3 regions of the Massilia sp. BAP21 genome follow, and region 3 is predicted to be linked to each of the others. Evidence: predicted binding sites of a transcription regulator. Region 3 holds the regulator's gene; each other region holds the start of a gene.
The links. Region 3 encodes FNR, which switches genes on or off when oxygen is low (the NO sensors DNR and NnrR bind a similar motif). Its sites were predicted from a motif close to TTGATNNNNATCAA; they were not measured.

Region 1: a site for FNR is predicted at 3,403-3,416, ahead of ACWYRN_RS08895 (OmpW/AlkL family protein). Genes of this name have one in related genera too.
Region 2: a site for FNR is predicted at 5,270-5,283, ahead of ACWYRN_RS20765 (universal stress protein). Genes of this name have one in related genera too.

Annotation. Positions count from the first base shown of each region.
Region 1 is NZ_CM173596.1:2,019,476-2,027,468, reverse strand. It holds gene ACWYRN_RS08910 (pyrimidine 5'-nucleotidase) at 1-261, shown strand, start outside; gene slmA (nucleoid occlusion factor SlmA) at 288-866, shown strand; gene pabB (aminodeoxychorismate synthase component I) at 886-2,721, shown strand; gene ACWYRN_RS08895 (OmpW/AlkL family protein) at 2,725-3,336, opposite strand; gene ACWYRN_RS08890 (glutathione peroxidase) at 3,727-4,323, opposite strand; gene ACWYRN_RS08885 (CoA-binding protein) at 4,344-4,766, opposite strand; gene ACWYRN_RS08880 (peptidoglycan recognition protein family protein) at 4,899-5,525, shown strand; gene ACWYRN_RS08875 (serine hydrolase) at 5,673-7,352, opposite strand; gene ACWYRN_RS08870 (F0F1 ATP synthase subunit epsilon) at 7,525-7,947, opposite strand; gene atpD (F0F1 ATP synthase subunit beta) at 7,975-7,993, opposite strand, start outside.
Region 2 is NZ_CM173596.1:4,690,505-4,698,497, reverse strand. It holds gene ACWYRN_RS20785 (PEP-CTERM sorting domain-containing protein) at 60-1,049, shown strand; gene ACWYRN_RS20780 (universal stress protein) at 1,194-1,694, shown strand; gene ACWYRN_RS20775 (cation-translocating P-type ATPase) at 1,769-4,366, shown strand; gene ACWYRN_RS20770 (universal stress protein) at 4,387-5,208, shown strand; gene ACWYRN_RS20765 (universal stress protein) at 5,371-5,811, shown strand; gene ACWYRN_RS20760 (universal stress protein) at 5,819-6,664, shown strand; gene ACWYRN_RS20755 (NAD(P)-dependent alcohol dehydrogenase) at 6,717-7,772, shown strand; gene ACWYRN_RS20750 (universal stress protein) at 7,826-7,993, shown strand, end outside.
Region 3 is NZ_CM173596.1:5,732,038-5,740,030, forward strand. It holds gene ACWYRN_RS24970 (TorD/DmsD family molecular chaperone) at 1-675, opposite strand, end outside; gene ACWYRN_RS24975 (DUF2474 domain-containing protein) at 799-960, opposite strand; gene cydB (cytochrome d ubiquinol oxidase subunit II) at 960-1,967, opposite strand; gene ACWYRN_RS24985 (cytochrome ubiquinol oxidase subunit I) at 1,971-3,440, opposite strand; gene fnr (fumarate/nitrate reduction transcriptional regulator Fnr) at 3,671-4,438, shown strand; gene ACWYRN_RS24995 (VOC family protein) at 4,445-4,876, opposite strand; gene ACWYRN_RS25000 (DUF885 domain-containing protein) at 5,108-6,955, opposite strand; gene ACWYRN_RS25005 (FixH family protein) at 7,170-7,691, opposite strand; gene ccoG (cytochrome c oxidase accessory protein CcoG) at 7,700-7,993, opposite strand, start outside.

The DNA of each region.
Region 1 (7,993 bases), 2.1 Mb from region 3:
CGGGTCTTGCGGCGCCACGGCGTGGCCGCGCGCGACTGCGTGCTGGTCGAGGACACGCTGGCCAACCTGAAAAGCGCCAGGCAGCTCGGCCTGCGCACGGTATGGGTCACCGGCTACCTGCGCCGCATCGAACGCAGCACGCTGGCCAATGCCAGGCCGCGGCGGCTGATTCGCCCCACGTACGTCGATGTCAAAGTAAAATCCGTGCGCCAGCTGCCGAAGCGCCTGGACCAACTGCGCCAGCCACGCCGGCCGCGCTGATTCATCCACCTCTACCCTGGGAACCAATGGCAAGTACCAAGCCGGGCCAGCGCAAGCTGCAAATCCTCCAGGCCCTGGCCGCGATGCTCGAGCATCCCAAGGGCGAGAAGATCACCACCGCCGCACTGGCGGCGCGCCTGTCCGTATCGGAAGCGGCGCTGTACCGGCACTTCGCCAGCAAGGCCCAGATGTTCGAGGGGCTGATCGACTTCATCGAGACCAGCGTGTTCGGCGTCATCAACCAGATCGTCGAGAACGAAGAGCGCGGCGTCGACCAGGCCCATGCGATCCTGCAGATGCTGCTGTCGTTCGCCGCGAACAATCCCGGCATGACGCGCGTGCTGATCGGCGACGCCCTGGTGAACGAGGACGAGCGCCTGCAGCTGCGCATGAACGCCTTCTACGACCGCGTCGAACTGGCCTGCAAGGGCGCGCTGCGCCTCGCGGTGACGCAGGGCCATGGCAGCGAGCCTGAAGTGGCCGCGCGCGCCAGCCTGCTGGTGAGCTACGTCACCGGGCGTTGGCACCGCTATGCCAAGAGCGGCTTCCGCCAGCACCCGTCGGACGGCAGCGGCGTACAATTGTCGCTCCTGCTGGCAGCCTGACGCATTCATCCACTTCCCCATGCATTCCTCCGCAGTCTTTGCCCTGCTCGACGATGCGAGCCCGGACGGGCACGCGCATGCCCTGTCGCGCCTGTACACGGGTCACATGGGCACCCTCGCCTGCCATGATGCCGCCGGCTTCGGCGCGCTGCTGGCACAGCTGGAAGCGGCGCTGGCGCGCGGCCTGCATGCGGTGCCGGTGCTCAGCTACGAACTCGGCGCCCACCTGCTCGGCATCCCCGCCAAGCCCCTGGAAACGCCGCTGGCCCAGGTGCTGCTGTTCGAGCGCTGCGAACGCATGACGGCGCAGCAGGCGGCCAGCTGGGTCGCCACGCGCGCACTGGACACCGCCCCGGCCGGCATCGCCGCCATCGAAGCGAACGTCGGCGAGGCGCAGTTCGTCGACGCCATCCGGCGCATCCGCGCCTACATCGCCGCCGGCGACACCTACCAGGTGAACTACACCTACCGCTTGCGCTTCGATGCCTTCGGCTCGGTCTTCGCGCTCTACCAGCGCCTGCGCGCGCGCCAGCCGGTGCCGTATGGCGCCCTGGTTGGCTTGCCCGACGGCGGCGCCCTGCTTTCCTTCTCGCCCGAACTCTTCGTGCGCCACCAGGCCGGCACCTTGCTGGCGCGGCCGATGAAGGGCACGGCGCCGGCCAGCGGCGACTCCGACACCGATACGCGGCGCGCCGCCGGCCTGGCGCTCGACACCAAGAACCGCGCCGAGAACCTGATGATCGTCGATCTGCTGCGCAACGATCTCGGGCGCGTGGCGCAAACGGGGACCGTGGCCGTGCCGAAGCTGTTCGAGGTCACGCGCTTCGGCGCCGTGCTGCAGATGACGTCCACGGTGCAGGCCCGGCTGCGCCAGGATGCGACGCTGGCCGAGGTGTTCGCCGCGCTCTACCCGTGCGGCTCGATCACCGGCGCGCCGAAGCGCCGCACCATGGAAATCATCGACGAGCTGGAACCGGACCCGCGCGGCGTCTACACCGGCGCCATCGGCTGGTTCGATCCTTCCGCACAAGGCAAGGCCTTCGGCGACTTCTGCCTGTCAGTGCCGATCCGCACCCTGGCCCTCGGCCCCGGCGAAGGCGTACGGCGCGGCGAACTGGGCGTGGGTGCCGGCATCGTGCACGACAGCGACCCGCAAGCCGAATTCGCCGAATGCCAGCTGAAGGCGCGCTTCCTGACCGGCTTGACGAACGACGTCGAGATCTTCGAGACCATCAAGGCCTCGTGGGAAGACGGTCCGCGCCACCTGGGCGAACACCTGGCGCGCATCGCCGGCTCCTGCGCGTATTTCGGCCGCGCCTTCGACCGCGACACCGCACGGGCGATGGTGGTTGATGCCTGCCTGGCCCTGCCACGCGAAGGCATGTTCCGCCTGCGCCTGGCCAGCAGCGCCGACGGCAAGCTCGCCCTCACTTCCGCGCCGCTGGCGCCGCTGCACGAGCCGGTGCGCGTGGTCCTGGCCGATACGCCGGTGGAGTCAGGCGACATCTTCCTGCGCCACAAGACCTCGGTACGCGCGCGCTACGACGCAGCCTGGCGCGCAGCCGAAGCGCAGGGCGCCTTCGACGCCCTGTTCTTCAACGAGCGCGGGGAATTGACGGAAGGAGGACGCAGCAATGTGTTCGTGCGGGTTGGCGGGCAGTGGATCACGCCGCCGCTGTCGTGCGGTTTGCTGCCGGGAGTGACGCGCGCCGTGATCCTGCAGGCGCCGGCCTGGCAGGCCGTCGAGGGCATCGTCACGCGCGCGATGCTGGAAGAGGCCGAGGGCATCATGGTCTGCAATGCCCTGCGCGGCCCGATGCTGGCGGTGCTGGATGCACCGCGCAGCGACGCCTGAAGCCTAGAAGCGGTAGCCGACGCCAATACCGAACAGCACCGGGTCGACCTTGACCTTGCTGGCGTGCGCGCCGCCGACATACACGTCGCTGCGGATCTGCACCTTTTTCACGTCGACGTTCAGCGACCAGTTGCGGTCGAGCTTGACGTCGAAGCCGGCCTGCAGCGCGCCGCCCCAGCTATCGTTTTCCAGGTCGCCGGCGCCGTCCAGCAGGCGCACCTTCGAGATGCGCGTGTAGTTCAAGCCCGCGCCCACGTAGGGGCTGAAAGTCTGCGCCGGCGCGAAGTGGTATTGCAGCGTCAGCGTTGGCGGCAGGTGCTTGAAGCTGCCGATCTTCGCGCCGTCCAGGGTGACGTCGTGCTTCTGCGGATAGGTGAGGATGAGTTCGGCCGCGATGTTCGGGGTCAGGAAGTAGCTGACGTCGAGTTCGGGAATGGTCTTGCTCTCGACGCGAATCAGGTTCGCGGCGCCGGCACCGCCTACCGGGTCGGATTTGTTGGCGGTATCGATGTGCACCGCACGTGCGCGCACCAGCCAGGGAGATTCCTGCGCCATGACGGCGCCGCTTGCCAGGCCCAGGACAACTGCCAGCAGTTTGATACTCAACTTCTTCATTTTTCTTACCTCATCGTGTGTCGTTGTGCGATGAGGTAAGTCTATTGATGCGTCGCAACAAAATCGTTGATGCAGATCAAAACCGATATTGTTGGCCTGCAGCTGGTGGCCTGCGGCTGATGGCTGGTGGCTGATGGCCTGCGGCCTCGACCGTACGGTGGGCACTCCGTGCCCACGCGGTTACGTGCTCGTGATTGCACCGCTGGCCGTGGGGACTCGCTCGCGAAGGTCAAACCCGGACACGGCCTTGTCCGCCGCATGCGTTTCGAGCGACACCTTGCGGCAGCGGACTGGCGGAACCGTGCGTACCGCGTGGGCACGGAGTGCCTGGCGCGGCCCGGCCCACCCTACGAACAGCCGGCGCCGATGACCTGCGCGACGATGCGATCATCAAAGCGCCGCTTCGATCTTGCTCACCAGCGCAGGATCTTCCGGCGCCACCTTGCTCGGGAAGTGCTCGATCACCTTGCCGTCGCGCCCGATCAGGTACTTGGTGAAGTTCCACTTCGGTTCCTTGCCGGTCTGCCTGGCCAGGCTGGCGTGCAGGGGATTGGCGTTCGGACCCGACACCACGGTCGTCGAGAACATCGGGAACTTGACGCCATAGGTGTTGTAGCAGAGGTCGGCGATTTCCTTGGCGTTCGCGGATTCCTGCTTGAAGTCGTTCGACGGGAAGCCCAGCACCACCAGCCCGCGCGGGCCGTATTTCGCATTCAGCTTTTCCAGCCCTTCGTACTGCTTGGTGTAGCCGCAGTAGCTGGCGGTGTTCACCACCAGCACCACCTTGCCGGCGTACTGGCACAGGTCCTGCGGCGCTTCGTCCTGCAGGCGCTTGAAGTTCTGGTGCAGCAGGGCCGGGCAGGATGCCGGCGCGGCGGCAGCGGGTGCGGCCGGTGCGCCGGCGCGGGCCGGGGCCGCCGGGGTTTGCGCCAGGGCAGACAGGGAGGCGGCGGCGAGGCCGAGGAGCATGAGGGAGGATTTCAGCATGGCGTGGGATGAGATGAGGTTCAGGCGTTGAGTGCGCGGTGTTCGATTTTCAGGCAGTGGTTCATCACCACGTCGAGGCCGGCGGCGCGCGCGAGGTCGGCGGCGGCCTGGTTCTCGATCTCGAGCTGCATCCACAGGCAGCCGGCACGGATCGCAATCGCATCGCGCGCCAGCGGCGGAATGTCTTCGGACTTGCGGAAGCAGTCGACGATGTCGATGCGGGTGCCGCTCGGCGCCAGCGCGTCGGCCGCGGCCTGCAAATCGGCATACACGCGCTCGCCGAGGATGTCCTGGCCCTCGTAGGCCGGGTTCACGGGAATGATGCGGTAGCCCTGCTGCTGCAGGTACTCGGCAACGCCGAAACTGGCGCGCTCGGGCTTGTTCGACAGGCCGACGATGGCGATCGTCTTGCTGTCCTTGAGGATCTGGGCAATGGTTCTCATGAGTGGGATCGGTATGGATGTCACGCCTAGCTTAACAGGAAAGCATCACCCCTTGCGAGCACGCTTGCACGGCCATTGCACAAGGCAGGCAGCCTGTGGAAAGATGGCGTGTTTTCCACAGCGAGCCCATCCATGACCTTCCGCCTGCACGCCAAACGTTCCCTCGCCCTGCTCGCCATCGCCCTGGCCTGCGCCAGCTGCGCCGTGAAACCGCCGGCCCCTGCCGCGCCCCAGATCGTCCCGGTGGCGCAATGGGGCGGCACGCCGGCCGACGCCAGCCGCGCGCGCCGGCACACCATCACCCACATCACCCTGCACCACCAGGGCGAGACCTTCAAGCCCGGCACCGACGTGCACAAGTACCTGCGCAACCTGCAGGCCTGGTCGCGCAACACCAAGGGCTGGCTCGACATCCCCTACCACTACGTGATCGACCTAGAAGGCCATACCTACGCCGCGCGCGACATCGCTTATGCCGGCGACACCAACACCGAATACGACCCCAAGGGCCATGCCCTGATCGAAGTGGTCGGCAATTTTGAAGAGGTCGAGCCGAACCAGCAACAGCTCGACGCCGTGGTGGCGCTGATGGCGAGCCTGGCCGTGCAGTACGGTGTACCGGTCGAGAACATCGCCAGCCACCGCGACCACTCCGATAAAACCGTCTGCCCCGGCGCCAATTTGTACCGCTTCGTCCAGAGCGGCTACTTCCGCGAACAGGTGGCGGCGAAGCTGGGCGCTAAGAACCTATCCCAGTAGGGAGGAGGAAGCTGGCGGCGATGCATGGCAAGCGCGGGCAAGGCGCGAGGAGGCCGCATGGCTAGCCATGCAACGACGAGCAACGCCGCCCCCGCTTGTCAGGCGCGCCGAAAGCGACTCATCCCTGCTGGGATAGGTTCTAAGTGATTACAGACGCGGCGCCCTGATCTGCTGGCCGTTCTGGTGCAGCACCAGGTAGCTGCTATCGCCGCCGTCGAAGCGCACCTCGGCCTCGATGGCGCGCGTGAAGAACACGTTCTCGTCCTGGGCAAAGATCTCGAGCTTGCCCTGGCCGGTGGCCTGGGCGTAGTAACGGTCGCCGTCGCGCGTCAGCTCCAAAATAAAACCCGGCGCCAGCTGGTAGCGGCCGACGCGCTTGTCGTAGACGGCATTGGCGATCTTCACGGCACTGCGTTCAGCCGGCGCGTCGCCGATGCGCGGCTGCTTCATTTCCCTGCTGTCGGCGTACTGGGTCACGCTGCCGGCCTTGCCCTTGCCGTCGAGGGCAAACTCGAACCAGTCGAAGCCGTCCGGCAGGTAGAAGCCATTCTGCGAAAAGGCTTTCAGGCGCATCGGCGGCCGCCCGCTTCGCTGCATGACCAGCACCCCGCCCTCGCGCTTGAAGGTGCGCGTGACGCCCTTCTCGACTTCGTAGACGCCGACATAGCGGTCGAGCGTGGCCGCATCCAGCGCGATTTCCTTGAATTCGCGGAAGGGCTTGCCGATGGCGAGGGCAGCCGCCTTGCTGGCCACCACGCCGGGGTTGGCCAGGCCGCCGTCGGCATTGCTCAATACCGCGACGAACACCTTCTGCTCGGGCAGGCGCAGCGCATAGGTACTGAAGCCATTGATGCCGCCGCCGTGCGCCACGGTCGGCGCGCCCTGCAACTGCCCGATTTGCCAGCCGTAGCCATAGCCGGTCGGCTTGCCGTCGGCCAGCGTGTAGGACGTGAAGGCGCGCTGCCAGCTGGCCGGTTTCAACAGCCGGCCCTGCGTGATGGCAGCGTCCCAGCGCGCCAGGTCGTCAACCGTGGACACCAGCGAACCGGCCGCGTAAGGCTGGGTCATGCTCAAGGGCGCGGCGCGCTCAAAGCCTTTCGGTCCCGGGGTATGCCCTGCCGCGTGCGCCGTGCTGCCGCGCTCGAAACCTTCGTACGCCGTGTCCTTCATCCCAAGAGGCACGAAGATGCGCTGTTCGAGGAACTTCGCATACGGCATGCCCGACACCTTCTCGATGATGGCGCCAAGCAGGAAATAACCGGAGTTGTTGTAGCGGTAGGCGCTGCCGGGCTCGAAATCGAGCGGATCGTTCTTGAAGGAGTCGATCATCTGCGCCACGGTCACGTCGCTGCCCATGGTCAGCGGGTAGTCCGGCCGGCCCGTGTAGCTGGCGATGCCTGAGGTATGGGTCAGCAGGTGCTCGACCGTGATCTTCTTGCCGCGCGTCGGATAGTCGGGGAAGAAGCGCGTGAGGTCGTCGGTGAGTGACAGCTTGCCTTCTTCCGCCAGCATCAGGATCGCCACCGCCGTGAACTGCTTGGTGATCGAGCCGAGGCGCAGGACCATGGCGGGGTCCATCGGCTGCATGCCGCTGGTATCGGCGAGGCCGTAGCCCTTGCGCAGCAGCGTCTTGCCGTCCTTGACCACGATGACCGTGGCGCCAGGCTCGGTGGGCTTGTAGCTGGCGGAGACCAGGGCGTCGAGGCGCGCTTCCACGGCTTGCGACGATTGCGCGGCCTGGGCGGCGCCTGGGGCCTCCTGCGCATGAACGGCGGGAGCGCCCAGCAAGGCGAACACGGCAACGCAAACAGCGGACAGCTTCGGCATGACGGACACCTTTCAGGAAGAGTGAGAGTGCGGAAACTCTAACCCAGCCTGGTACGCCTGTGTTTACGAATGCGACGGACTGCCGATGGGCGCGATGAACGTGGAAATCCGCTGGGCGAAAACGAAAAAAGGCAGCCCGAAGGCTGCCTCTTGTGTGCTGCTGACGAAAAGCTTAACGGCCCTTCGAGCGCAGCTTGTGGATCGCCGCCAGCTGCGCGATCGCCGCGGCGAGTTCCGCCTGGGCTTTCGCGTAGTCGATCTGCGAATCCTGGTTCTGCATCAGTTCTTCCGCCTGGCGCTTGGCTTCCTGGGCTTTCGCTTCATCCAGGTCGCCGCCGCGGATCGCGGTGTCGGCCAGCACGGTCACGCCGTTCGGCTGCACCTCGAGGATGCCGCCGGCGACGAAGACGAACTCTTCATTGCCCGCGGTCGTCTGGATGCGCACGGCGCCCGGACGGATCCGCGTGATCAGCGGGGTGTGCTTCGGGTAGATACCCAGCTCGCCCGCTTCACCCGGCAACGCGACGAAGGTCGCTTCACCGGAGAAGATCTGCTCTTCGGCCGAGACCACGTCAACGTGAAAAATGTTTGCCATGTGTGTCCTTCAGGTTGAAGAAACCGATTAGGAAGCCAGTTTCTTG
Region 2 (7,993 bases), 1.0 Mb from region 3:
TTCTTCTGCTGCTTGCCCTGCTCGGACCCGCGGCCGCATCCGCGCAGCCGACTTACGGGGTGACCTTCCTGCCCACCGGTTTCGTCGGATTCGACATGAACAACGCCGGCCAGATCGTCGGCCGCACGCTCCAGAACGAAGCCTGGATCTGGAGCGACAGCGGGATCGTCAACCTCAGCCAGCTGGTGCCCGGCGTCGAGGCCTACGCCATCAACAACCGGGGCGACGTCGCCGGACATTACATGTATCCAGGCGCGTCGGCCTTCATCTATTCCGACGGCCGTTTCCGGGATATCGGGCTGGTGCCGGGCCTGAACTACGCCACACCCCACGCCATCAACGACAAGGGCCAGGTCGCCGGAACGGCAGGCAATTTCCCTGGTGACACGTCACGCCCCTTCTTCTACGACGGCAGCACCATGATCGGGCTGGGCACCTTTGGCGGCGACCAGGGCGACGCCCTCGGCCTGAACGACAAGGGGACCGTGGTCGGCAATGCAGCACTCGCGCCGCCGCCGGACAGCCCCTATGGCCAGCGCCTTCCCTTTATCTACCGCAACGGCGACCTGCGCCAGCTTCGGACGGGCGAAGCGACCGCCTACAGCGCCAACGACATCAACGATGCCGGCGCCATCGTCGGTTCGGCATGGTTCCCCGATGCCGGACTCGGGCAGCCTTACGTGTACGAAGGCGGCGTCATGCGCAGTCTCGGCGGCCCGGGCGGCGATGCGCTCGCCATTAACGGCGCCGGCGACATCGTCGGGATCCAGCCCTCGCTCGACGACCTGCAGTACCGCGCGTTCGTATACAGCGGCGGCGTCCTGGCCAACCTGAACGACCTGATCCTGCCTGAACCGGGCTGGACCATTACAAGGGCCGAGGACATCAACGACGCTGGCCAGATCCTGGCGACCGCCTGCTTCGGCTCCACGAGCGCCTGCCAGTCCGTACGGCTGGACCTCGTGCCCGCCGTACCCGAACCCGGCAGCCTGGCAATGCTCGCCGGCGGCCTGCTCGCGCTGGCAGCGGCGCGCCGCAGGCGCCGTTAATAACAGCCGGGCAGTGACTTGGAAACGGCCGACGACAACGGGCGATCCCAGTCATTTTGACCTGCATCAAAGACTCGTGGCGTTGCTACGCCCATGCTGGCCTCGCGTCCATCCGCGCAAGATCCAGCCCACGAGGAGCGTGCCATGTTTGAACGGATTCTGGTTCCCACCGACGGTTCCGACCTCTCGCTGGCGGCCGAGCATGCGGCCGTCGCCTTTGCAAGGACGTGCGGCGGCGAGATCTTCGCCCTCGCGGTCGCCGAACCCGAACCTGTCCTGCTCACGGCCGAAGGCGCGCTTGCCGGCGGCGCCGGACTGCAGGTCGACGTCCTGCTCGAACAGGCGCAGGCCCATGCGGCGCGGGTGGCGGCCGCAGCCTCCGCCGCGGGCGTTCGCTGCACGGCGCTCACCGCCTACGGCTACGCGCCAGCCGACAACATCCTGCACGCCGCCAGGCAGCACCAGTGCGACCTGATCTTCATGGCTTCCCATGGGCGCCGCGGGCTGAGCCGCCTGATCGCCGGCAGCGTCACCCAGCGGGTGCTCGCCTATGCCCCGGTGCCGGTGCTGGTGTATCGTCCCGCGAGCCCGGATGCACGGCATGCGCCGCATGCCGGCGGCGGCGAACGGCAGGCCGGAACATGATGCCGGCAGCCCGCCCCGCTGCCTGCCGGATGCCCGGGCAAGCCGGCAGCGCCATGCGTGGCAAAGGATGATCGATGCGCAAGGTGGACACGACGAACGGCCTCGGCAGCGACGAAGCGGCCCGCCGCCTCTTGCACGATGGCCCGAATGTCATCCCGTCGGCGCGGCGCCGTGGTTTGCTGGGCTACCTCGGCCAGGCGGCGCGCGAGCCGATGTTCGCGCTGCTGTTCGCGGCCGGATTGCTCTACCTGGTACTCGGCGAGCTGCACGAAGGCATCCTGATGTTCGCCCTGGTGCTCGCCACGCTCGGCATGACCCTGTTCGAGGAAACCCGGGCCGGACGGGCGCTCGACGCCCTGCGCGAACTCAGCAGTCCGCCCGCCACCGTCATTCGCGACGGCGCTCGGCGCCGGATCGACAGCCGCGAAGTCGTCGTCGGCGACCTGTGCGTCGTCGCGGAAGGCGACCGGGTTCCGGCCGACGGCGAACTCGTGCAAGCGCAGGATCTGCAGGCCGACGAGTCGCTGCTGACCGGCGAATCCGAACCGGTGGCGAAGCGCCCGCTGCACGAGGGCGATGCCGGGTCCACCCGGCCGGCGCCGGCGGCCCGCGCCGGGGAACCCGACCGCAGCCCGGCGGCCCTGTTCGGCGGGACGCTCGTGGTGCGCGGGCATGGCGTCCTGCTCGTCGGCGCCACCGGCGCGGCCAGCGCGATCGGCGCCATCGGCCGCTCTCTTGCCGGTCTCGAGGCCGGACGCTCGCCGCTGCAGCGGCAAATGGCGAGGGTGATCGCCCTGTTCGGCGTGGGCGGCGCGGCCCTCAGCCTGCTGCTCGTGCTGTATCACCTGGCGCGCGGCGGCGAGCTGTTGCAGGCCCTGCTCGCCGGCCTGGCCCTGGCCCTAGCCATGCTGCCGGAGGAATTCGCCGTGGTGCTGGCGGTGTTTCCGGCGCTCGGCGCCTGGCGGCTGGCGCGCGCCCGGGTCTTGACGCGCCAGCTTTCCGCCATCGAGACCCTGGGTGCGAGCACCGTGCTGTGCGTCGACAAGACCGGCACCCTGACCGAGAACCGGATGCGTGTCGCCGCCCTGTATGCGGACGGCTGCGACTGGCGGCCCGGCGCCGGCCAGCCGCTTTCCGGCGCGCCCGCCGACGTGCTCGCGGTAGGCATGCTGGCCAGCCGCATCGACGGCTTCGAGCCGATGGACCAGGCCCTGCACCGGCTCGGCGCCGAATTCCCGGATGCCTCGCGGGGCGGCGGCTGGACCCTCGCACGCGAATACGGGATGCAGGCGGGGATGCGCGCCGTCGTGCACGGCTGGCATCGGGGCGGCGGCGCGCCCGCCCTGGTCGCCGCCAAGGGCGCGCCCGAAGCCATTGCCGACCTGTGCCGCCTTGCGCCCGCGGCGGCGGCGCCGTTGCTCGCGGCGGCCGAGGCAATGGCGGGGCGCGGCCTGCGCGTGCTGGCGGTGGCGCAGGCGGTGCACGACGCGCCGGCCTGGCCGGACACCGTTCGCGCATTCGCGTTCGCGCCGCTGGGCCTGGTCGGGTTCGCCGACCCGCTGCGCGCCGGGGTCGCGCAGGCGGTCGCCGAATGCCGTGCGGCCGGCATTCGCGTCATGATGATCACCGGCGATTTTCCGGCGACCGCGCTGCAGATCGGGCGCCAGGCCGGCCTCGGCGCGCATGCGGCCGTGACCGGTGCGCAGATCGCCGCCATGCCGGACGCGGCCCTGGCGCGGGCGCTGGCGCACGCCGACATCTGCGCGCGCGTCGCACCCGAGCAGAAACTGCGTATCGTGCGCGCCCTGCAGGAGGCCGGGGAAATCGTCAGCATGACCGGCGACGGCGTCAACGACGCCCCCGCGCTGCAGGCGGCGCATGTCGGCATCGCGATGGGCATGCGCGGCACCGATGTGGCGCGCGAGGCGGCCGACCTGGTGCTCACCGACGACCATTTCGCATCGATCGTGAGGGCTGTCCGGCTCGGCCGCCATATCTACGCGAACATGCGCAAGGCCATGGTCTACATCGTGGCCGTACACGTGCCGACGGCCGGCATGGCCCTGTTGCCGCTGTTGCTGGGCTGGCCGATCCTGCTGCATCCGATGCACATCGTGTTCCTGGAACTGGTGATCGACCCCACCTGCGCCCTGGCTTTCGAGAACGAAGCGGAGGAGCCCGACCTGATGCGCCGCGCGCCCCGCCCGCGCGACGCGCCCCTGGTCGACCGGCGCGCGCTCTTGCTGGCCCTGGCACAGGGCCTGCTCGTGCTGGCGGTGGTCGCCGGCGCGTACGCCTGGGCGCTGTCGGCCCTGCCGCCTCCGCAGGCACGCGCCTTCGCTTTCGCCGTGCTGGTGGCGGCAAACGTCGGCCTGATCTTCACCAACCGCTCGCTGACCCTGACGCTGCCCGAGAGCCTGCGCCAGCCCAACCGGGTTGCCTGGCTGGTGGCGGCCGCCGCCCTGTGCGCTTTGGCGCTCGTGCTGTTCGCCGCGCCGCCCGCCGCGCTGTTCGGGTTCGCGCCGCTCGCCCCGCTGCCGGCTGCCGCGGCCGTCGGCCTGGGACTGGCGGCGATGCTCCCGTTTGACCTGGTCAAGCTTGCGGGACGGCGCCCGGGCCGCGGCGCCGCGGGCCGGGCGCCGCCCGGCGGCGCAGGCACGGCCCGGCGTTGACCCATCTTCCGGAGACTCCCATGTCCTATCGCACCATCCTGGTCCACATCGACGCTTCGCCGGGCGCCCATGCGCGTATCGCGCTGGCGGCGCAGCTGGCATGCGAACACGGCGCGCACCTGGTCGGCGTCGCCGTCACCGGCGTTTCGCGCCTGTTTTACCAGGAAGCAAGTGCCGACCTGCTGCGCACGGTGCTGGCGCCGCAGATGAACGAACTGGTCCGCAGGGCCGAACGCGAACTGGCCCGCTTCGCCCGCCAGGCCGCCCGGGCCGGCGTGCCCTCGCACGAGACGCGCCTGGTCGACGACGAGACGAGTGCGGGTATCGCGCTGTCCGGACGCTATGCCGACCTGCTGGTGGTGGGCCAGGCCGACCCCGCCCTGCCCCAGCCGCCCGGCGGCGATCCGGCGCCGCACGTGCTGCTTGCCTGCCCGCGGCCGCTGCTGGTCGTCCCGTATATCCAGCACGAAGCCGCGACGGGAAGGCGAGTGCTGCTGGCCTGGAACGGCAGCCCCGAAGCGGTGCGCGCCCTGGATGCCGCGCTGCCGATACTGCGCAGGGCCGCCAGCGTGACGGTCGCCTGCTTCGTCCCGCCGGGCGCGCCGGGCTGCGATCCGGCGCTCGCCCCTTACCTGGCGCGCCATGGCGTCGATATCGCCGCCATCGCCGAGTCCGCCCACCAGGATATCGGCGAGCGCCTGCTGTCGCTACTTGCCGACCACGGATCGGACCTGCTCGTGATGGGCGGATACGGCCGCGCCCGGTTAAGCGAACTGCTGCTCGGCGGCGCGACGCGCACCATGTTCCAGTCGATGACGGTGCCGGTGTTGATGGCGCATTAGCACAGGGAATTTACTTCAGTCTATGTCGCTGCACAAGCTTCCCCGGAACAATCCAAAAAATTTGATGTGCATCATGGCGATCGAGGCGCTCGAACGCGAGACTGCAAGCACCTGCATCGGCCGCAAGCCAACCTGCCTTACCAACAGCGACGGGAGACGTGCATGTTCAGGAGGATACTCGTTCCGACCGACGGCAGCGCCGCCTCGATGGCGGCTGTCGACGCCGCAGTCGGCCTGGCCCACCATACCGGCGCCCAGCTGTTCGGGCTGCACGTCATCCCCGTGCGCCCGCTGTTCAGCGAAGTCCTTGGCGTGCTGATGGCGCCCGACAACGCCGAGCGCTCGCGCGAATTCCTCGGCTACGTGGAGCGCCGCGCCAGGCAGGCGCGGGTTGCCGCGAGCACCGACACCCGCCGCGCCGATGCGCCGCACGAAGCCATCGTCACGGCGGCGCGCGACCTGGGATGCGACCTGATCGTCATGGCTTCCCACGGTCGCGGCCCGGTCCAGTCCGTATTGCTTGGCAGCCAGACCCAGCGAGTGCTGGCACACAGCGTGATTCCCGTGCTGGTCATCCCACGGCCCGACACTTTCTCCGGCTGAGCCTTCCATGCGCTACAAGACCGTCCTCGTCCACGCCGACCTGTCGCGCCACGCGCCGCAGCGCATCGAGGCCGCAGCCGCCATCTGCGCCGGGCAGGCAGCGCACCTGGTCGGCGCCGCCATGACCGGCATTCCGCGCGCAGTGTTTCCCGACGGGTACGACGTCCAGCTGGGCACCCTGCTCGCCAGCTACCTCGACCCCGTCGCGCGCAATGCCAATGAAGCGCTGCGCCGGTTCGAGGCAATCGCCCGCCGCCACGGCGTGTCGCACGAGGCGCGCCTGGTCTGCGACGCCGTGCCGGACGCGCTGGCGCTGCTGGCCCGCTTTGCCGACCTGGTCGTGGTCAGCCAGGACGATCCCGACGAAAGCCTGGGCTACCTGCCCCCTGCCGAACGCATGCCCGACTACGTGATCGCGCAGGCCGGGCGCCCCGTGCTGGTGCTGCCGCGCACCGCGTCCGCCGCGCCTGGCTGGCCGCGCCGCGTCCTGCTGTGCTGGAACGGCAGCCGCGAAGCCTCGGTCGCGATGGCGGCCGCGGTGCCGCTGATGCAGCGCGCGCCGCATACCACCCTGGCCGTGTTCGCGCCGGTCTTTCCCGCCGCCTTTGCCGGCGCGCAGGAACTCGCCGATGCGACGGCCTTCCTGCGCCGTCATGCGGTGCGCGCCGACGTGACGCTGCGCGATCCGCAGCACGATACCGGCCACGCCATCCTGGCGCTGGCGGCCGAGCTCGGCTGCGACCTGGTGGTGATGGGCTGCTACGGCCATTCGCGTTTCCAGGAACTGCTGCTCGGCGGGGCCAGCCGGACCGTGCTGCAGGACGCGGCGTTGCCGGTGCTGCTGGCGCGCTAGCCGGGCCGGCCGGCACCGACACAACCACTGCACAAGAGCGAGGGAGGACCACATGAGCAAGATGAACGCAGCCGTCTTCACCGGCCCCGGACGCATCGTCCTGGCGCGCAAGGACATCCCGCGCGCCGGTCCCGGCGAGGCCATCGTGAAGATCACCATGACCACCATCTGCGGCACCGACGTCCACATCCTGAAGGGCGAGTACCCGGTCGCCGACGGCCTGACGGTCGGACACGAGCCCGTCGGCACGATCGCCGAACTCGGACCCGGCGTCACCGGCTACACGATCGGCCAGCGCGTCGTCGCCGGCGCCATCAGTCCCTGCGGCCAGTGCTGGTCCTGCCTCGACGGGCACCAGTCCCAGTGCGGCGGGCACGCCATCGGCGGCTGGCGCTTCGGCAACACCATCGACGGCTGCCAGGCCGAGTACGTGCGGGTGCCGTTCGCCATGGCCAACCTGGCGCCGATCCCCGACGCACTGAGCGACGAGCAGGTGCTGATGTGCCCGGACATCCTGAGCACCGGTTTCGGCGGCGCCGAGAACGGCGGCATCCGCATCGGCGACACCGTCGCCGTGTTCGCCCAGGGACCGATCGGCCTGTGCGCCACCGCCGGCGCGCGTTTGCGCGGGGCGGCGCGCATCATCGCCGTCGACCGCGTCCCGGAGCGGCTGGCGATGGCGCGCCGCCTCGGCGCCGACCACGTGGTCGACTACAGCGCCAGCGACCCGGTCGAAGAAATCATGCGCCTGACCGGCGGCCAGGGGGCCGATGTCGCCATCGAGGCGCTCGGCACCCAGCAGACCTTCGAGAGCTGCCTGCGCAGCCTGCGCCCGGGCGGCACCCTGTCGAGCCTGGGCGTCTACTCCGGCAAGCTGACCATGCCGGCCGACGCCCTTGCCGCCGGGCTCGGCGATCACCGCATCGTCACCACGCTCTGCCCGGGCGGCAAGGAACGCATGCGGCGCCTGATGAACATCGTCGCCTCCGGCCGCCTCGACCTGCAGCCCCTGGTCACGCACCGTTTCCGCCTCGAGCAGATCGAAGACGCCTACGAGCTGTTCGCCAATGGCCGCGACGGCGTGCTGAAAGTGGCGATCGTGCCCTGAATCCTGCCCTGAACCTCGCCGGTCACCGGCTCGCCCCATTGAAAGGAGTTGCCATGTACAAAACCATCCTCGTCCATGTGGACGAAAGTCCGCTGCTCGACGCCCGCCTGCAGGCCGCGGCCTGGCTCGCCAACGCGCACGGCGCGCACCTGGTCGGCGCCGCCGCCACCGGCATGTCGTGGCCGGCCTACGCCATGCTGGCCGGCTCGATGGCGGTGACC
Region 3 (7,993 bases):
GGCGTCGGCTTCGATTTCCAGCAGCGCGCCGACAAAAGCGGCCACCAGGCAGTAATAGTTTGCGTCTTCAGCTTCGGCGATATCGTCCAGGCAGCGTTCGTACCAGGGCGCGATGCGCGCTTCGAAGAAGGCCTGCTGTTCGGCGTGGGAACGGCGCGCAATCATGTGGCCACCCGCGGCGCCGCCCGCGATCAGGACGCGCATGGTTTCGCACAGCGCGCCCAGGTGGTCCTCGAACTCGCCGACGCCGCGCATGCGCTTGATGCCGAAGCGCGCCAGGTCGCCGCGCAGCTCGGCCAGCGGGCTGTCGTTCATGAAGCCCGAGATGTACAGCGAGCCATAGGGATTGAGCTTGGGCGTGCCGTCGCTGACGAACAGGGCGTCGAATTCGGCGGCCACCGCATCGGCGTCCATCACGCTCGACGCCTGGACCAGCTTTTCCCAGGCCCGCTCCAGGGCCGGGTCGCCGCCTTCGGCCAGGATCGGGTCGGCCGCGCCCAGCTGGGCCAGCAATGCCGCGCCCGGAGGCGCCAGCAGCAGGCGCGCGGCCAGCGCATACAGGTCGGCCCGGGCCTGGTCTTCGCTCGACAGGGGAAGCGCCACGCCAACGGAGGAGGCGGCGCGGGCAGCGTCATTTACCTGATGGGATAGGTTTTCAGAGAATGCTGGCTGCATGGGCTGATGGTCTCCGTTATTAAATGTTCATCTAAAGTGTATTCCCTCAGCCCGCAAAGGTGCGCACGCTTGGAAATGCTTTGCATATGTCTGGACGCGCGCCACCTGCCAGGACATGCGTGTTCAGCGCATGCCGGCGGCATGCATGATGGCCCGGATCAGGGAAGCGACCAGGAACAGCGCCGCCACCCCGCCCGCCCACAGGGCCAGCATCCAGCCCAGGCGGCGCAGCCAGAGCGGCGCCGGTCGACCATGCAGGAATCGCAGGAAAGACAGGCCGCGCATCAGTGGTACCCCGCGTCGGCCTTGACCTTGCCGCGAAATACCCAGTACGACCAGACCGTGTACATCAGGATGATGGGCAGGATCAGCAGCGTGCCGACCAGCGCGAAGCCCTGGCTGGCCGGCGGCGAGGCGGCTTCCCAGATCGTGATGGTGGGCGGCACGATATGCGGCCAGATGCTGATTGCCATGCCGGTGTAGCCGAGGAAGACCAGGGCCAGCGCCGCGACGAAAGGCCAGCGGTGCGGCTTGCCCTTGAGCGAGCCGAGCAGCAGCGCGATCGACAGCAGCACCAGGATCGGCACCGGCGCCAGGAACAGGGTGTTCGGGAAGGTGAACCAGCGGTCCGCCACCGCCGGGTCGCGCAGCGGGGTCCAGATACTGACCACCACGATGGCCGCGAGCAGCATCAGGGCGAAGGGCCTGGCCACCTGCACCATGCGCGCATGCAGCTCGCCCTCGGTCTTCATGATCAGCCAGGTGCTGCCCAGCAGGGTATAGGCGATGATGACGCCGAAGCCGGCCAGGATGGGGAAAGGCGCGATCCAGTCGAGCACGCCGCCGGCATAGCTGCGGCCCGATACGGCGATGCCGTCGAGGAAGGCGCCGAGCGACACGCCCTGGAAGAAGGCGGCCGTGAACGAGCCGCCGATGAAGGCCTTGTCCCACAAGTGGCGGCGATTGTCCCTGGCCTTGAAGCGGAACTCGAAGGCCACGCCGCGGAACACCAGCCCGACCAGCATGAAGATCAGGGGCAGGTAAAGGCCCGAGAGGATGATCGAGTAGGCCACCGGGAAGGCCGCCAGCAAGCCCTCCCCGCCCAGCACCAGCCAGGTTTCGTTGCCGTCCCAGACCGGGGCCACGGTATTCATCATGGTGTCGCGCTCGCGCTTTCCCTTCACGAACGGGAACAGGATACCGATGCCGAGATCGAAACCGTCGAGCAGCACATACATGAAGACGGCGAAATAAATGATGACGGCCCAGATGACCGAGGTATCGATACCCATCCTTCAGCTCCTCTTTCCGTCGCCGCCCAGGTCCAGGCCGGCGCCGTCGCCGTCGCCGGTGCCGTCATCGTCGTTGCCGACGTCCGCCGCCGACATCGGCCGCATCGGCGTGCGGCCTTCGCCCGGCCCGCCCTCGGGCGTGCGCTGCAGCTCGAAGTGCTGCGGTCCCTTGCGCATCATGCGCAGCACGTAGATGGTGCCGGCGCCGAACACGAAGAAGTACGCCACCACGAAGATCCCCAGCGTCAGCGCCAACGCCGGCGCGCCGTGCGGCGACACCGCGTCGGCCGTGCGCAGCACGCCGTAGACCACCCAGGGCTGGCGTCCGACCTCGGTGGTGACCCAGCCGGCCAGGATGGCGACCAGGCCCGCCGGCCCCATGCACAAGGCGGCGCGCAGGAACAGCCGTTTCGTGAAGATTTGCCCTTCCCGCCGCAGCCACAGGCTCCAGGCGCCGAGCGCGATCATCAAGAGGCCCAGGCCCACCATTACGCGGAAGCTCCAGAACACGATCAGGGAGTTCGGCCGCTCGTCCTTCGGGAAATCCTTCAGGCCCGGGAACTGGCCTTCCCAGCTGTGGGTGAGGATCAGGCTGCCCAGGTGCGGCACCTCGACCGCGTAACGGGTGGTTTCGGCTTGCATGTCGGGTATGCCGAACAGCTTCAGGCCGACCGCTTCGCCCGGCGTGTTCTCCCAATGCCCCTCCATAGCCGCCAGCTTGGCCGGCTGGTGTTCAGCCGTGTTCAGGCCGTGGAAATCGCCGATCACGGCCTGGATCGGGGCCACGATCAGCAGCATCCACATCGCCATCGACAGCATCTTGCGCACCGCCGGATTGTCGCGCCGCCGCAAGAGCTGCCAGGCGCCGACCGCGCCGACGATCAGCGCCGTGGTGAGGTAGGCGGCGACCACCATGTGCATCAGGCGAAACGGGAACGAGGGATTGAAGATGATCGCCAGCCAGTCGACGGGCACCATGCGGTTGCCCTCGATGGCATAGCCCTGCGGCGTCTGCATCCAGCTGTTGGCGGCCAGGATCCAGGTGGCCGAGATCAGGGTGCCGACCGCGACCATGGCGGTGGCGACGAAATGCAGCTGCGGGCCGACGCGGTTCCAGCCGAACAGCATCACGCCGAGGAAACCGGCTTCCAGGAAAAAGGCGGTCAGCACCTCGTAGGCCAGCACCGGCCCCATGATGCTGCCGGCGAACTCGGACATGGTGCTCCAGTTGGTACCGATCTGGTAGGCCATGACGATGCCCGACACCACGCCCATGCCGAACATGACGGCGAAAATCTTCAGCCAGAAGTGGTACAGGTCGACATACACCTGGCGTTTGGTGCGCAGCCACGACAGTTCCAGCACGGCCAGGTAGCTGGCGAGACCGATGGTCACGGCCGGGAACAGGATGTGGAAGGACATCGTGAAAGCGAACTGGATGCGTGCCAGATCCAGGGCCGAAAAACCGAACATGAACGCTCCTGTGGGCTGTGGTGTTCCGAATCTAGCATGGCAGCGGGCGCGCACAATTGCCGTTTTTGCCACTTCACGCGCAAGTTGACCGCTGCATCAAGCCCCGTGTCGGCAGGCTTTTGCAGCGGTTCATCGACCCTTTCCGCAACGCAGCGTGAACCGAAAGGCTGGGTTGCAAAAGCGACCGGGACTATAATCCCGGTATTGACTGCCATCCCATTTTCCAGCCGATGACCCAGGACACCTCTTCCACCACCTCCGCCCCGATCAGCATCGGTGCGCTGAAGGCCAGCTGCAGCGCCTGCAGCATGCACCAGCTCTGCCTGCCGATGGGCCTGGAAAACGCGGACATCGACCGCCTCGACAAGATCATCGGGCGCCGCCGCAGGCTCGAAAAGGACGAGCGCCTGTATGCGATGGGCGAGCCTTTCCGCAGCCTGTACGCGGTGCGCTTCGGGCACTTCAAGACCTACCAGATCAACGCGGCCGGTGAACAGCAGATCACCGGCTTCCAGATGGCCGGCGAGCTGCTGGGCATGGATGCGATCAGCGGCGACCGTCACCATTGCGACGCGGTGGCGCTGGAAGACAGCGAGGTATGCGAGATTCCGTTCTCGCGCCTGGAAGAACTGTTCGGCGAAGTGCCGGCCCTGCTGCGCCACTTCCACCGCATCATGAGCCAGGAAATCACGCGCGAGCAGAACGTCATGCTCCTGCTGGGGAACATGCGCGCCGAGCAGCGCTTTGCCGTGTTCCTGGTGAACCTGTCGGCGCGCTATGCGGCGCGCGGCTATTCGTCGACCAGCTTTGCGCTGCGCATGTCGCGCGAGGACATCGGGAATTACCTGGGGCTGACCATCGAGAGCGTGAGCCGGCTGCTGTCGCGCTTCAAGAAGCAGGGCTGGATCGCGGTCGACAAGCGCGAGGTGACGCTGCTGGAACCGGCGCGCTTGCGGGCAATCGCGGCCGGGACCGAGCAGTGCACGCCGATGGCGTGAACTTGATTAGAACGTGACCTTCACCGACGGCGCGCTGCGTTTCGCTTCGCCGTGGAAGACGGCCTCGATGTTGTTGCCGTCGGGGTCGAGGACGAAGGCGCCGTAGTAGCCGGGGTGGTAGATGGCGCGTTCGCCGGGGGCGCCGTTGTCCTTGCCGCCGGCTTGTAACGCGGCCTGGTGGAAGGCGTCGACCATGGCGCGGCCGGCGGCCTGGAAGGCCAGGTGATGGCGGCCGGTGAGCTCGCCCTGCGCGGCGTCGCTGGTTTTCGTCGAGATGAAGAGCTCGTCGGCCCAGAAGTAATCAATGCCCTCGCCGCCCAGCGGGATGCCCAGCACCTCGAACACGGCGGTATAGAAGCGTTTCGACGCGGGCAGGTCGCGCACCACCAGTTGCAAGTGGTCGATCAGGCGTCCGCGGTGCAATTCCTGGGTTTCCATGGTGCGTCTCCTTGACAACGGTGGTGCAGGAATTATGCCGCAGTTTCGTAGGGTGGGCACTCGTGCCCACGCGGTGTCACCATGTGCGACCATGCGCCATTGTTTTATACGGCACGGATGATCAGCCGTCGTACAGCGTGGACACAGGTGCCTTGCGCGGCCCGGTCCACCCTACAAAAACCAGATAGCTACGTAGGGTGGTTCTCGAACCCACCCGACCGGACCTGAAGATTACGCCTTGGCTTTCTCCTTGGCGATCCACCCATCCACCAGCTGCCCCAGCACATCCAGCGGCACCGATCCGGCGCTCAGCACCATGTCGTGGAAGGCCGGCAGCGAGAACTTCGCGCCCAGCTCCGACTTCGCCTTGTCGCGCAGTTCGACGATGCGCAGCATGCCGATCATGTAGGCCGTGGCCTGGCCCGGCCACGCCACATAACGGTCGACCTCTTCGACATTGATGCCGTAGTCGACCGCCTGCTGGCGCGTCCAACCCTTGGTGTGCAGGCCGGTATCCACGACGAGGCGCCGTGCGCGGAACAGCTCCGAACCGAGTGCGCCGAGCAGCCCCGGCACGTCGCCCCGCTTTTCGTCTCCATACCAGCCCTGCTCCACCGCCAGCCGCTCGGTGTACAGCGCCCAGCCCTCGCTGTGCGCGCTGCCGCCGCTGAAGATGCGCTGGCTGCGGAATTTCGGGATGCCTTCCAGCTCCTGCTGGATCGCCAGCTGGAAGTGGTGGCCCGGCACCGCCTCGTGGTAGGACAGGCTGCGCATACGGATCATGTTGAAGGTCGGGCCGCGCAGCGGCACCCAGAACACGCCCGGACGGCTGCCGTCCGGCGCCGGCAGGCTGTAGTGGGCGGCGGCCGAGGCTTCGGTCAGCGGCGGTTCGCGGCGCACTTCCACCGGTGCGCGCGGCTTCAGGTTGAATAGCGACTCGCTGCGGCGCTCGGCGTCCTTCACCATCTCGGCATAGCTGGCCAGGATGGCCGGGCGCGGGTCGCCTTCGCCCTTCGGCTGGAAGGTGGCGTCGAGCGCCTTCATGCGCGCCTCGATGCTGCCCTCGTTGAAGCCGAGCGCGCGCAGGTGCTTGTCCATCTCGGCTTCGATGCGCGCCACTTCGCGCAGGCCGATGGCGTGGATCTGTTCTGCCGTCAGCTTGGTGCTGGTGTAGTTCTCGATCGCGCGGTTGTAGGCGGCCAGGCCGTTCGGCAGGCGCGAAATGCCGGCCGTGTCGTTCGTCTTCGGATGCAGCTCCGCCATGAAGGCCTGCACGCGGGCGTAGGCCGGGCGAATTTTGTCTTCGACGATCTTCGTCGCACGCGCGATCGCTGCTGTACGTGCTTCCGGACTCAGGTCCTTCAGGGCCGCGCTGCGTTGTTCCAGCGAGGTGACCAGCACGTTCTGGGCGGCAGCCGGCTTCAGGAAGGTGTCGACCTGGTACTGGGCGCGCTCCAGGATGAAGCGCGGCGGGATCATCTTCTTCGCCGTGGCGTTGTTGGCGCGGGCCAAAGCTTCGTTCATGCGCGTGCCCACCTGTTCCAGGCGCGCCAGGTAGCTGTCGACATCCGACGCGCGGCGCATCGGGTGGGTTTGCGTCATGAAGTTGACCAGGCTGACCTGGGCGCCGCTGAACTGCTGGAACACGAAGCCGTGGTCCTCGAAGGGCTCGTTGGCGACCGTGTTCGACAGCGACCAGCGCATCACCGCGGCCGAGATACGCTGGGTCTCGTCGAGCGGGCCGGCCATCCATTTGTCCAGGCGCGCGATGCCCTGCCTGGCCAGCGCGATCATCTTCTGGCGCTGGGCCGGGGTTTGCGGGGTCAATTGGCGGTCCAGCGCATCCTGCTCGGCGCCGCTGAAGTACTGGGTCGAGGTGGCGAACTGCGGGTTCTGGCGCACCCAGTCCTGGGCGAAGCCGTCGGCCCATTTGTCGAAGGCGGCGTTCGGTTTCACGGCAGCCGTGGCGGTGGCCGGGGCAGCGAGGGCCTGTTGCGGCAGCACGGCGGCGGCGATGGCGAGCGGGACGAACAGCGAGGCGATGGCGGTGCGCAGGATGCGGCGGGAGGATGCGGGCATGGATGTCTCTTCTAATTGGTCGTGCGGCGGGTTGCCGTTACGAAAATCTAACATGGAAGAGATGGCAGGGACAGTCTTTACAGTTGCGGTACGGGGTGCGGGGTGCGTAGGGTGGGCACTTGTGCCCACGCGGTCCCATCGACGGAATGACGGCGGCGTAACTCAACGGTGCTATACCGCGTGGGCACAAGTGCCTTGCGCTGCGCGGCCTACCCTACGGGGCGTCGGCGACGATGTTCAGCGCCGGCTGCTTCGCCGGACTCCAGCTGCGCGCCAGCCGCCATTCCCTGCCCTCGCCTTCGACCACCACCTGCCAGTGCGTCGGCTCCAGCCCTGTCGCATGCACGGTGAAATTGCCGTAGTCGTCGGGCCTTACCTCCAGCGTCACGTCCTTCTGCGGCTGGGTCGGATGCGCCAGGTGGATGCGAAACGGCGCCAGCATCGGCCGCCCGAAACCCAGCAAACGGCCGGACAGCGTGCCGGCCTGCGCGTCGAAACGGGCATCGAGCGCCAGTTGCAGTGCCGTCGCCGCGCGGTCGCGGCGCAGGTCCTGGTTGATGGCCTTGCCCTGCTTGTAGTAGTCGTCGACCACCATCGCGTCGGGCTGCTGCACGGCCAGCCAGACGGTGACCGCCGTGGCGATCATGACCGCCGCCGGCCCGAGCATGATGAACCAGGGCCAGCGGTGCCTGTACCAGGGCTTCACAAGCGGCTTCTTGACAGCGTGTTGCATCATTCACTCCTTCAGCGCGGCACGATAAAGGCCGCTTCTTCGCGCACAGACACCGACGAATCGTCCAGCGCCGTGACGGTGAACGCGATCCGGTGCGAACCGCCCGCGCCCGCCTCGGCGCGCACCCGCACCGGCACCGCACGCGCGCTGGCGCCGTCGAGCGCCACCACGCCGGCGCCGACGATGCGCGCACCGGGCATGCCGTCGACCGCCAGGCGATAGCTGCGCGCGTCTTCGCTTGTATTCATCAGCTGCAAGCGGTACACGTTCTCGATCTGCCCATCCTCGACTTCGCGCCCCATCGA